DNA from 3 places in the Mesorhizobium sp. 113-3-9 genome. Region 3 is predicted to be linked to each of the others. Evidence: riboswitches for the same ligand, from Rfam matches in the RefSeq annotation. Region 3 holds a riboswitch; each other region holds the start of a gene.
What was found. Region 3 has a riboswitch for thiamine pyrophosphate ahead of thiB (thiamine ABC transporter substrate binding subunit). Riboswitches for the same ligand answer to the same signal wherever they lie in the genome.

Region 1 (3,269 bases), 2.0 Mb from region 3:
GCCATCACATCGGTGCGATTGTTGTGCCGGGGTTGCGTCGGCGCCCAAAGCACTTCAGCACAGGCAATTTACGCCGAAGACTGAAACGCAGATTGCTGCTCAGACGCTATATCGGCGACACGCCGGCAAGACTGATCGAATTCGGGCGACCTTATGATTGGGACACGCTCGGCAAGCAATTGTCGCAGGTCGAGGCCGCTGTGTTGATCTGCTATGCTTTCCCCACATTGGTCCCGCCGCAATTGCTGAGCATCTTTCCCAAGGGCGGGCTCAATCTTCACCCGGCGCTGCTGCCCAACTATCGGGGCCCGCATCCTCTCCACCGCCTGGCGGTGGACGGCCAGCATGCCGTTCATGGCGGTGTGACGCTGCATAAGATGTCCGCCGCCTTCGACGACGGCGACATCCTTGGGCAGGTGTCGTTTTCGGAAACAGACTGGGCGTCGCGGCGGGCCTTGATCGACGGCTTGGCAAGCGCGATGTGCACGCTGGTGAGCGAGGTGGCGCCGGCCTACTGCAAGGGCAGCCTTTCGGGGACACGGCAGCCGGCCGGCGATTTCATCTGGGCGCGGCTTGAATCTGCCCACACGATGATCTCGCCGGCCATGTCGATCGAGCATGTCGATCGGTTGTGGCACGTGCTGGGCAATATTCCAGGGATCTATCTCGATGTCGCCGGCCACAAGGTCAGGCTGGGGTTCCAGATCGAACGGCTAGGGTCGCCGACCGGACAAGTGCCGGTGGCACGATGGGGCACCGTGGAGTTCGATCTTGCCGATGGCAGGGTCCGGTATCTGGCCTATGGCCACCTGCTCAAACGGCTCTTGAAATTGCGCGACGCTTTCGCGCGCTCTCAAGTCAGAAGTCGGGTCCTGAAATAGCGGTCAGCGAGAAACGACTCGAGCAAGGGACTTGCCGAAAGCAGACCACCCCGTTCATCAAGACCGGTAAACGCGGAAAAGTCGCGGCGCTTGCGCTCCGCGACTTTCCTGGCTGCGATCGAAATTACTTGCCGCAGTTGTTGTCGTTCACCGTCGGTGCGGTTGCGTTGCCGTTGGCGTCGCTCTGCGCGCCCTGGGGATTGGTCGGGCAGTTCTTATCCGCATTGGAATTCATGTCGCCCGGCGCGGTGGTGGTGCTGTTGGTCGCCGCCGGATCAACCGTATTGGGTGAGGCCGGCGTGCTGGGGTCCACTGTGATTGACTGGCCGCTGCCGCCCGACCCGTCCGTGCCGTTTGCGCTATTGCTTTGCGCCATCGCGGATGTGGCAAGAGCAACGGTGAACGCCGAAGCTGCGAGGATTTTCATGAACATGGTTCTGTCTCCATTTCTGTGAACTCGTCGCGTTGCGACTGGTGGGTCAACCTCGCGGCTTGGCGAAGGTTCCCGATAAAATTCGCGCGGGGAGGACCCTCCGGCGTCCATCCCGTGATCAGATCTGGTGCAATGTTTTTGGCCCATTGCGCCGAAAAAACAGCTTCCCCTTCAGTTCGAATGGTGCTTTAACGCGTCCATCCACAGGGGTGCTCCGTACGGTCGGGGCTGAGACGGGGGCGGCAAGCCCACAGACCCTAGAAGCTGATCTGGGTAATACCAGCGGAGCGAGGCGGGCGATGTTTTCAGGCGCACAGATTTCCCTATATCCCATGGCTGACGATTTCGTCGGTGTCATCCTTGGTGCGCTCGGCGCACTCGATCCCTACCGGGACAGGCTCAGGATCGAGACCGACGACATTTCGACCTTGCTGGTCGGACCACCCGAGGTGTTGTTCCCGGCGCTGCGCGATCTGTTCGTGGCGGCGGCGCGGACCGGCAAGCATTGCGTGCTGTCGGCGGCCATTTCGCGCGGCTGCCCGGGTGAGCCGGACGATCCGATCTGCCGCTCCGACGCGTTTGGCGGACCTGTCGGGCCGCTCGGCCCACGCAAGGAAGCCGCCATCGCCGCGGTGCGCGATGCTGCTGCCACCGGCCAGCCGGCGGCGGCGCAATTCTCGCTCTATGTGATGGGCACCGGCGACCACATGGACGAGATCTATGGCTGCATCGATTTCCTGAAGCAGTCCGGAGTCTACGATCGCTCCAAGAACTTCTGCACCAAATTGCGCGGCGACACGGGCGCGATCTTTTCAGCACTGAACGAGGCCTTCTGCCGCTTCGGGCCGGGTGCCGGCCACGTAACCCTCGACGTCACGGTTTCGGCCAACAGCCCGTCGGCTGTCTAAGCCGGCCGCGCTTTCGCGCGACCCCGTCAAAGGTTATGCCCGTGGTCTCATCATCAGTGCCGCGCCCGCTCGCGGAGTCCCTTGCCAAGGCAGTACCCGCCGTCATCTCGGTCGGGTTGCTGCTCGTGGCGTGGCAACTCTACGCTACCTATTCCGGTATCAAGCCGACGATCCTGCCTGCGCCGTCACGCGTCTTCGAACAGGCGATGCTCAATCGCGGGGCGCTGGTCGACAACGCTATTCCGACCATCCGCGCCACGCTGATCGGCTTTGCCTGTTCGCTCAGTGCCGCCTTTCTGCTGTCCATGCTGGTCGATTTCTTCCAGCCGCTGCGGCGCGCGCTGTTTCCTGTCTTCATCATCAGCCAGACCTTGCCGCTGGTGGCGATCGCGCCGCTGGTGGTGCTGTGGTTCGGCTTCGGGCTGGCCCCGAAGATCATGCTGGTCGCGCTGGTCACCTTCTTTCCCATGCTGGTGGCTCTGGTGCAGGGCTACGAGGCGACCGAGACCGAGATCGGCCAGATGCTGCGCGCCATGGGAGCAGGGCGCTGGCGCGTCTTCTTGCTGGCGCGGCTGCCTTCGGCGCTGCCCTATTTCTTCGCGGGCCTGCGGATCTCCATCACCTATGCGGTGGTCGGCGCCATCTTCGCCGAATATGCGGGTGCGGCGAAAGGGCTGGGCATCTACATGCTCAACGCCAAGAACAATTTCCGCCCCGACCTTGTGCTGGCCGCCGTCGGTGTCAGCGCCGCGCTGACGCTTGTCCTGTTCGGGCTGACGGCGCTCTTGCAGCGCTTTGCCATGCCCTGGGAACGGGCCGGTCGGCAGCCGGCGGGGAAGGGCGCGCGGAGATGAGCCGGCTCGAATTGCGGCATGTGCGCAAGGCATTCGGTGGGCTCGACGTGCTCGCCGATATTTCGCTCAGCGTTGGCGCCGGCGAATTCGTCTCCATCCTTGGGCCTTCGGGTGCCGGCAAGTCGACGCTGTTCCAGCTCCTGACGGGTGCCGAGCATGGCGAGGGCGACATGTTGTTCGACGGCGCGCCGCT
Region 2 (3,269 bases), 1.7 Mb from region 3:
TGCCACCAGATCATCAGTGCGCACGTCTGCACGGCCACAACTACATCGTCGTAGTGGAGCTTTCAGGTGGCGAACTGGACGAACACGGCTTTGTGCGCGACTACCAAGATCTGGCGGCGTTCAAGCACTACATCGATGGGACGTTCGACCATCGGCATCTTAACGACGTGCTGGGGCATGACCATGCCACAGCGGAATGTCTGGCCAGGCACTTCTACGACTGGTGCAAGGTGCGGCTACCCGAAACCTCCGCCGTGCGGGTGAGCGAGACGCCGAAAACCTGGGCGGAATACCGACCATGACTTGCGCGTTGCATCCCGGAATCCGGGTGAGCGAGATTTTTGGGCCGACCATTCAGGGCGAAGGCGTGCTGATCGGCTTGCCGACGGTGTTCGTAAGAACCGGCGGGTGCGATTATCGCTGTTCCTGGTGCGACAGCCTGCATGCGGTGGACCGTCGCTTCCGCCATGATTGGGAGATGATGTCTTCCGACGCGGTTTGGCAAAAGGTCATTGCACTTTCCGGCGGTCAGCCCGTGATGGTATCGCTGTCGGGCGGCAATCCGGCCATCCAGCCGCTTGGCCAGTTGATCGACCGCGGGCATGGTGAGGGCTACCGTTTTGCATTGGAAACCCAAGGTTCGGTGTCTAAGCAATGGTTCGCGGATCTCGACGTGCTGGTACTCAGCCCCAAGCCGCCCTCAAGTGAAATGACGACAGATTGGGCCGCGTTCGACGCCTGCTTAGAGGCGGCGCAGGATAAGCCGCAGACGGCGCTCAAGCTCGTCGTCTTCGACGAAGATGACTATGCCTATGCCAAAGACGCCGCGGCGCGCTACCCGCAATTACCCGTCTATCTGCAGCCCGGCAATCACACGCCGCCGCGTCCCGGCAACGAAGACGGGTTCATCGACATGGCCGGTGTGATGAGGCGCATGGAATGGCTGGTTGAAAAAGTGACCCGTGACAGGTGGTTCGAGGCGCGTGTACTGCCGCAGCTTCATGTTCTGCTCTGGGGAAACAAACGGGGCGTCTAGCCGAAGGGGAAGGATTGCCGACGACGAGCAAGACAGACCTCTATAGCAATCTCACCCAACTGGGCGGCAGCAGCGTCGTTCCGGAAAGCCCCGAAAACACCGTGCTGGAAAAGGCACCGAAATCCGCATGAGGGCTCGCCTTATTGGGGGCGCTTCACCGCTCCTCTGGAGCGTGACTTGCTCTCGATACTACCATGCTTTTCCGCTGGGTTTGTTTGGTTGCCGATCACCGCTGCGGGACGAATGCGCTTGACAAAATAGCGACGGGCCGTTCAATTCGATGCATTCACCAGGGGAGTCCCGGCAAGGGGCTGAGATACTGCTGGCTTTCGCGGCGCAGTGACCCGTTGAACCTGATCCAGTTCATACTGGCGTAGGGACGGTGCAAGCGCTTTGCGGGAGTTTACGCCCGAGGTCCTGTTTCGGCAGGCCGACCAAAGCGTCTTTTCATCCTTCCGGCACAGAACTGGGTCTCCAATGCATGAGCAAAGGAGCCTCACGATGAATGCCCTCACCCCCGCCGTGTCGACGGGACCACTGCCCGCCTCGCGGAAAATCCACAAATCCGGCGTCCTCCACCCGCAGATCAGGGTGCCGATGCGCGAAATCTCCGTTCATCCAACGGCCGGCGAGCCGCCCGTCATCGTCTACGATCCATCAGGCCCCTATACCGACCCGACAGTCGAAACCAGCATTGAAAAGGGCCTCGCCCGGCTTCGCCATGAATGGATTACCGCGCGCGGCGATGTCGAAGCCTATGACGGCCGCCATGTCCGGCCGGAAGACAATGGATTCGCGGTGGGTGAGCGCCTGACGCCGGAATTTCCCATTCGCAATCGGCCGCTCAGGGCCAGGTCAGGTAAGGCGGTGACGCAGCTTGCCTATGCCCGCGCCGGCATCATCACGCCTGAAATGGAGTTCGTCGCCATCCGCGAGAACCTCGGCCGCGAGATGCTGCGCGGCACGCTGCAACGCGACGGCGAAGCCTTCGGCGCATCGATCCCCGACCTCGTCACGCCGGAATTCGTGCGTGACGAGGTGGCTCGCGGGCGCGCAATCATTCCCGCCAACATCAATCATCCCGAGAGCGAGCCGATGATCATCGGCCGCAATTTCCTGGTCAAGATCAACGCCAATATCGGCAACTCGGCGGTCACCTCCTCGATGGCCGAGGAGGTCGAAAAGATGGTCTGGGCGATCCGCTGGGGCGCCGATACGGTGATGGACCTCTCGACCGGCCGCAACATCCACAACATCCGCGAATGGATCGTGCGCAATGCGCCGGTGCCGATCGGCACGGTGCCTCTCTATCAGGCGCTCGAAAAGGTCAACGGCATCGCCGAGGATCTGAGCTGGGAGGTCTACCGCGACACGCTGATCGAACAGGCCGAACAGGGCGTCGACTATTTCACCATCCACGCAGGCGTGCGGCTGCACTACATCCCGCTGACGGTCGACCGGGTCACGGGTATCGTGTCGCGCGGCGGGTCGATCATGGCCAAATGGTGCCTGCACCATCACCGGGAGAGCTTCCTTTACGAGCATTTCGCCGAAATCTGCGACATCTGCCGCGCCTATGACGTGTCCTTTTCGCTCGGCGACGGCCTTCGTCCCGGCTCGATCGCCGACGCCAACGACGCGGCGCAATTCGCCGAGCTGGAAACGCTCGGCGAGCTGACGAAGATCGCCTGGGCCAAGGATTGCCAGGTGATGATCGAGGGGCCCGGCCACGTGCCGATGCACAAGATCAAGGAGAACATGGACAAGCAACTCGCCGTCTGCGGCGAGGCGCCTTTCTATACGCTTGGACCGCTGACGACCGACATCGCGCCGGGTTACGACCACATCACCTCAGGTATCGGCGCCGCCATGATCGGCTGGTTCGGCACCGCCATGCTCTGCTACGTCACACCGAAGGAACATCTCGGCCTTCCCGATCGCAACGACGTCAAGATTGGCGTGATCACCTACAAGATCGCAGCACACGCCGCCGACCTAGGGAAGGGGCATCCGGCGGCGAAAGTCAGGGATGACGCCCTTTCCCGCGCGCGCTTCGAGTTCCGCTGGGAGGACCAGTTCAACCTGTCGCTCGATCCCGAAACAGCGCGGTCCTTCCACGACCAGACCTTGCCCAAGGAAGCGCACAAGCTGGCGCATTTCTGCTCGATGTGCGGGCCGAAATTCTGCTCGATGCGGATTTCCCACGACATTCGTGCCGAAGCGCAGAAGGAGG
Region 3 (3,269 bases):
CCGTTGACGGAGAGATAGCGGCGCGGCGCGACCGGCAGGTTGGTGTCGCCGACCACATTGGCGCCAAGCCGCGTCAGCGCCAGGACCACGATGAACGTCAAGGCGATCTGCAGCAATGTCAGGGCGACCGCGCGCGCGGGATCGAAATCGAAGCGCAGCGCCTGATAGATGCCGACCTCCAGCGTCGTGGCGGCCGGCCCGCCGCCGAGTGTCAGCACGATGGTGAAGGAGGTGATGCAGAGCATGAAGACCAGCCCGGCGACGCCAGGCAGAGCCGCGCGCAACGTCGGCCATTCGATCAGCCGGAACGCCGGCCGCGCGCCCATGCCGAGCTGGCTCGCCAGCCGCCACTGGTCGGCGGGAATGGTCTGCAGCGCCTCGAGCAACAGTCGCACGCTGAGCGGTAGATTGAAAAAGACATGGGCGACGAGAATGCCGGACAGGCCGTAAATGCCAGGCCAGCCCCTGCCGCCAATCGCGCTGAACAGCCCGGCGAAGTAGCCGGCGCGACCGTAGAGCGCCAGGATGCCGAGCGCCGCGACGATCGCCGGCAGCGCCAGCGGCACGGCAAAGAGCTGCAGGATGAAGGCGCGGCCAAAGAAGCGCGGATGCCGCGACAGGGCGCGTGCGACGAAGAGTGCCGGAATGACCGAAAGCAGCGTCGAAAGGATTGCCTGCCAGAGCGTGAAGCGCACGACGCGAAGGAGATAGGGATCGAAGGCCGCCCAGGCGCCCGAGAAATCATGGGCGCCTTCGATGAGCAAGCCGGCAAACGCGCCACCGATCAGCAGCGTGATCGCGGCGAGCGCGATGATGCCGGCGGTGATGCGGGAGTCAGCGCGTTGCACGCTGGATCGCCCAGAATGCCTCTAGCGAGCGTCGCGTTCCTTCGCGCCCCCCTCTGTCCTGCCGGACATCTCCCCCACGAGGGGGGAGATAGGCAGTTTCCGCGCCTCGCTCATACCCGCCGCGTCGGCGATTGGCGAAATCACCGATAGCATCCGATCTCCCCCCTTGTGGGGGAGATGTCCGGTAGGACAGAGGGGGGCGCCGTAGAGCAATCATCTTTCGATCATACGGCCAATCTACTTGCTCATCACCGCCAGCCATTCATCGACCCAGGCCTTGCGGTTGGCCGCGACCTCTTCCGGGCTGAACAGCAAGGTCTTGGTCGGCTTGACAAGCTTGTCGAAGGCCGGGTTGAGCGGCTTGTCGGTCTTGCCGGCCGGGAACATCCAGTTGGTCTCGGGGATCGCATCCTGGAATTTCGGTCCGGTCATGAAGGCGATGAACTTTGCCGCCAGCGGATTCTTGGCTCCGGTCGTGGTGATGCCGGCGACCTCGATCTGCAGGTATTCGCCCTCTTCGAAGGAAGCCGCCTGGTAGCGCTGCGTGTTCTCGGCGACCATGTGGTAGGCCGGTGACGTCGTATAGGACAGCACCATCGGCGCTTCGCCCTTGGTGAACAGGCCATAGGCCTCGCTCCAGCCGGGCGTCACGGTCAGCACCTTGGCCTTGAGCTTGGCCCAGGCCTCCGGCGCCTTGTCGCCATAGACCGACTTCACCCACAGCAACAGGCCGAGGCCCGGCGTCGAGGTGCGCGGATCCTGGATGACGATCTTGTCGTCGGCGCTGCCTTCGACCAGGTCCTTCAAGCTCTTCGGCGGCGTCTTCAGCTTCTCGGTATCGTAAACGACAGCGAAATAGCCGTAGTCGAACGGAACGAAAGTATCGTCGCTCCAGCCGCCCGGCACATTAACGTCGTTCACCGCGCCATGCGGCGCGAACAACCCGCTGGCCTTGGCATCGGCGGTGAGATTGGTGTCGAGGCCGAGCACGATGTCGGCCTTGGTCGATGCGCCTTCGAGCTTGACGCGGTTGAGCAGCGCCACGCCATCGGCAACCGAGACGAACTCGACATCGCAGCCGCATTCGGCCTCGAATTCCTTCTTCACCACGGGACCTGGACCCCAGTCGGCGGTAAAGCTCTCATAGGTGTAGACGGTGAGCTTGTCCTTGGCCAAGGCCGGCCCCGACAGCGCAACAACCATGGCTGAGACAAGAGAGTATAAAAGCGTGCGCATCGGCGCCTCCTTCGTTCGCGTGACAAGGAATTGAGGCGTCGGACTGTCCGAAACGTCTAATCCCTCCGCCGGTACAAACCGGATCAGGTTCAGCGGGTTGGCGAGACTGCCTCTCAGCCGGTCCGCGAAAGATCGCAGCCGGCACCCCGTTAGAGCGTTTCGACACATAGGCCCGGCCGAGGAACCACGCAAGTGGGAGTTTGCCGCCTTCCGTTTCCGCTGCCGGGCTGGTACAGGCCACCGGATATGAGCACATTCACCATCCTGCTTGGCGGCGATCTCATCCGCACGCCCCGGCTCGACCGCCAGGTCGAGGGCTCGCGCGTGATCGCCGCCGACGCCGGCATCGGCCATGCCAGGCTGCTCGGCCTTGTGCCGGAACTGTGGGTGGGTGATTTCGATTCGGTGCCGGCCGACCTGCCCGCCGACCTCGCCGCGGTGCCACGCCAGACCTTCCCGGCGGAAAAAGACAAGACCGACGGGGAACTGGCGATCGCGGCAGCCCTTGAGCGCGGAGCGACCCGCCTTGTGTTGGCGGGCGCGTTCGGCGGCAAGCGCGCCGACCATGCCTTCCTGCATCTGGCGCTCGCCCTGCGCCTAGCCGAGGCCGGAACGGAGGTGCTGCTGACCAGCGGTGCCCAGGAAGGTGTCCCGCTGCTGTTGGGAACGGCCGGGTTCGACTATGCCGACGGCACGCTGTTTTCGATCCTCGGCTTTTCCGAACTTGCCGGCCTGACCGTTGCCGGTGCCAAATGGCCGCTGAATCAGGTCGAGGTGGCCTTCGGCTCATCACTGACCATCTCCAACGAGGTCAAGTTCGACAAGACCGGGGGCCGCCTCGAAATCGCGCTCGGCCATGGCCGCGCGCTGCTGCTCGCCCATCCCTATCCTTTGCCCGAAAGCTGACATGGCCCCGCCTCTTCTCAATCTCGACGGGATAAAACTGACCTTCGGCGGTACGCCGCTGCTCGACGGCGCCGCCTTGACCGCTTCGGCCGGCGACAAGATCGCGCTGGTCGGCCGCAATGGCTCCGGCAAGTCGACGCTGCTCAAGATCGCCGCCGGCCTGATCGAGCCGCAGGACGGCGAAGTCTTCCGCCAACCCTCGGCGACGGTCCGCTACCTCCCACAGATGCCCGACATGGAGGGCTTCGCCACCGTTCGCGGCTATGTCGAGGCGGGCCT

Region 1: it holds a riboswitch for thiamine pyrophosphate, as region 3 does, so the genes downstream of both, MesoLj_RS17295 (Ykof family thiamine-binding protein) here and thiB (thiamine ABC transporter substrate binding subunit) in region 3, are expected to answer to the same signal.
Region 2: it holds a riboswitch for thiamine pyrophosphate, as region 3 does, so the genes downstream of both, thiC (phosphomethylpyrimidine synthase ThiC) here and thiB (thiamine ABC transporter substrate binding subunit) in region 3, are expected to answer to the same signal.

Annotation. Positions count from the first base shown of each region.
Region 1 covers NZ_AP023246.1:3,547,135-3,550,403, forward strand. Annotated here, with positions in the region: gene MesoLj_RS17285 (formyltransferase family protein) at 93-881, shown strand; gene MesoLj_RS17290 (hypothetical protein) at 1,006-1,314, opposite strand; TPP riboswitch at 1,510-1,623, shown strand; gene MesoLj_RS17295 (Ykof family thiamine-binding protein) at 1,614-2,222, shown strand; gene MesoLj_RS17300 (ABC transporter permease) at 2,258-3,076, shown strand; gene MesoLj_RS17305 (ABC transporter ATP-binding protein) at 3,073-3,269, shown strand, end outside.
Region 2 covers NZ_AP023246.1:7,386,252-7,389,520, forward strand. Annotated here, with positions in the region: gene queD (6-carboxytetrahydropterin synthase QueD) at 1-302, shown strand, start outside; gene queE (7-carboxy-7-deazaguanine synthase QueE) at 299-1,036, shown strand; TPP riboswitch at 1,318-1,434, shown strand; gene thiC (phosphomethylpyrimidine synthase ThiC) at 1,538-3,269, shown strand, end outside.
Region 3 covers NZ_AP023246.1:1,512,976-1,516,244, reverse strand. Annotated here, with positions in the region: gene thiP (thiamine/thiamine pyrophosphate ABC transporter permease) at 1-848, opposite strand, end outside; gene thiB (thiamine ABC transporter substrate binding subunit) at 1,086-2,084, opposite strand; TPP riboswitch at 2,128-2,243, opposite strand; gene MesoLj_RS07315 (thiamine diphosphokinase) at 2,331-2,990, shown strand; gene MesoLj_RS07310 (ABC-F family ATP-binding cassette domain-containing protein) at 2,992-3,269, shown strand, end outside.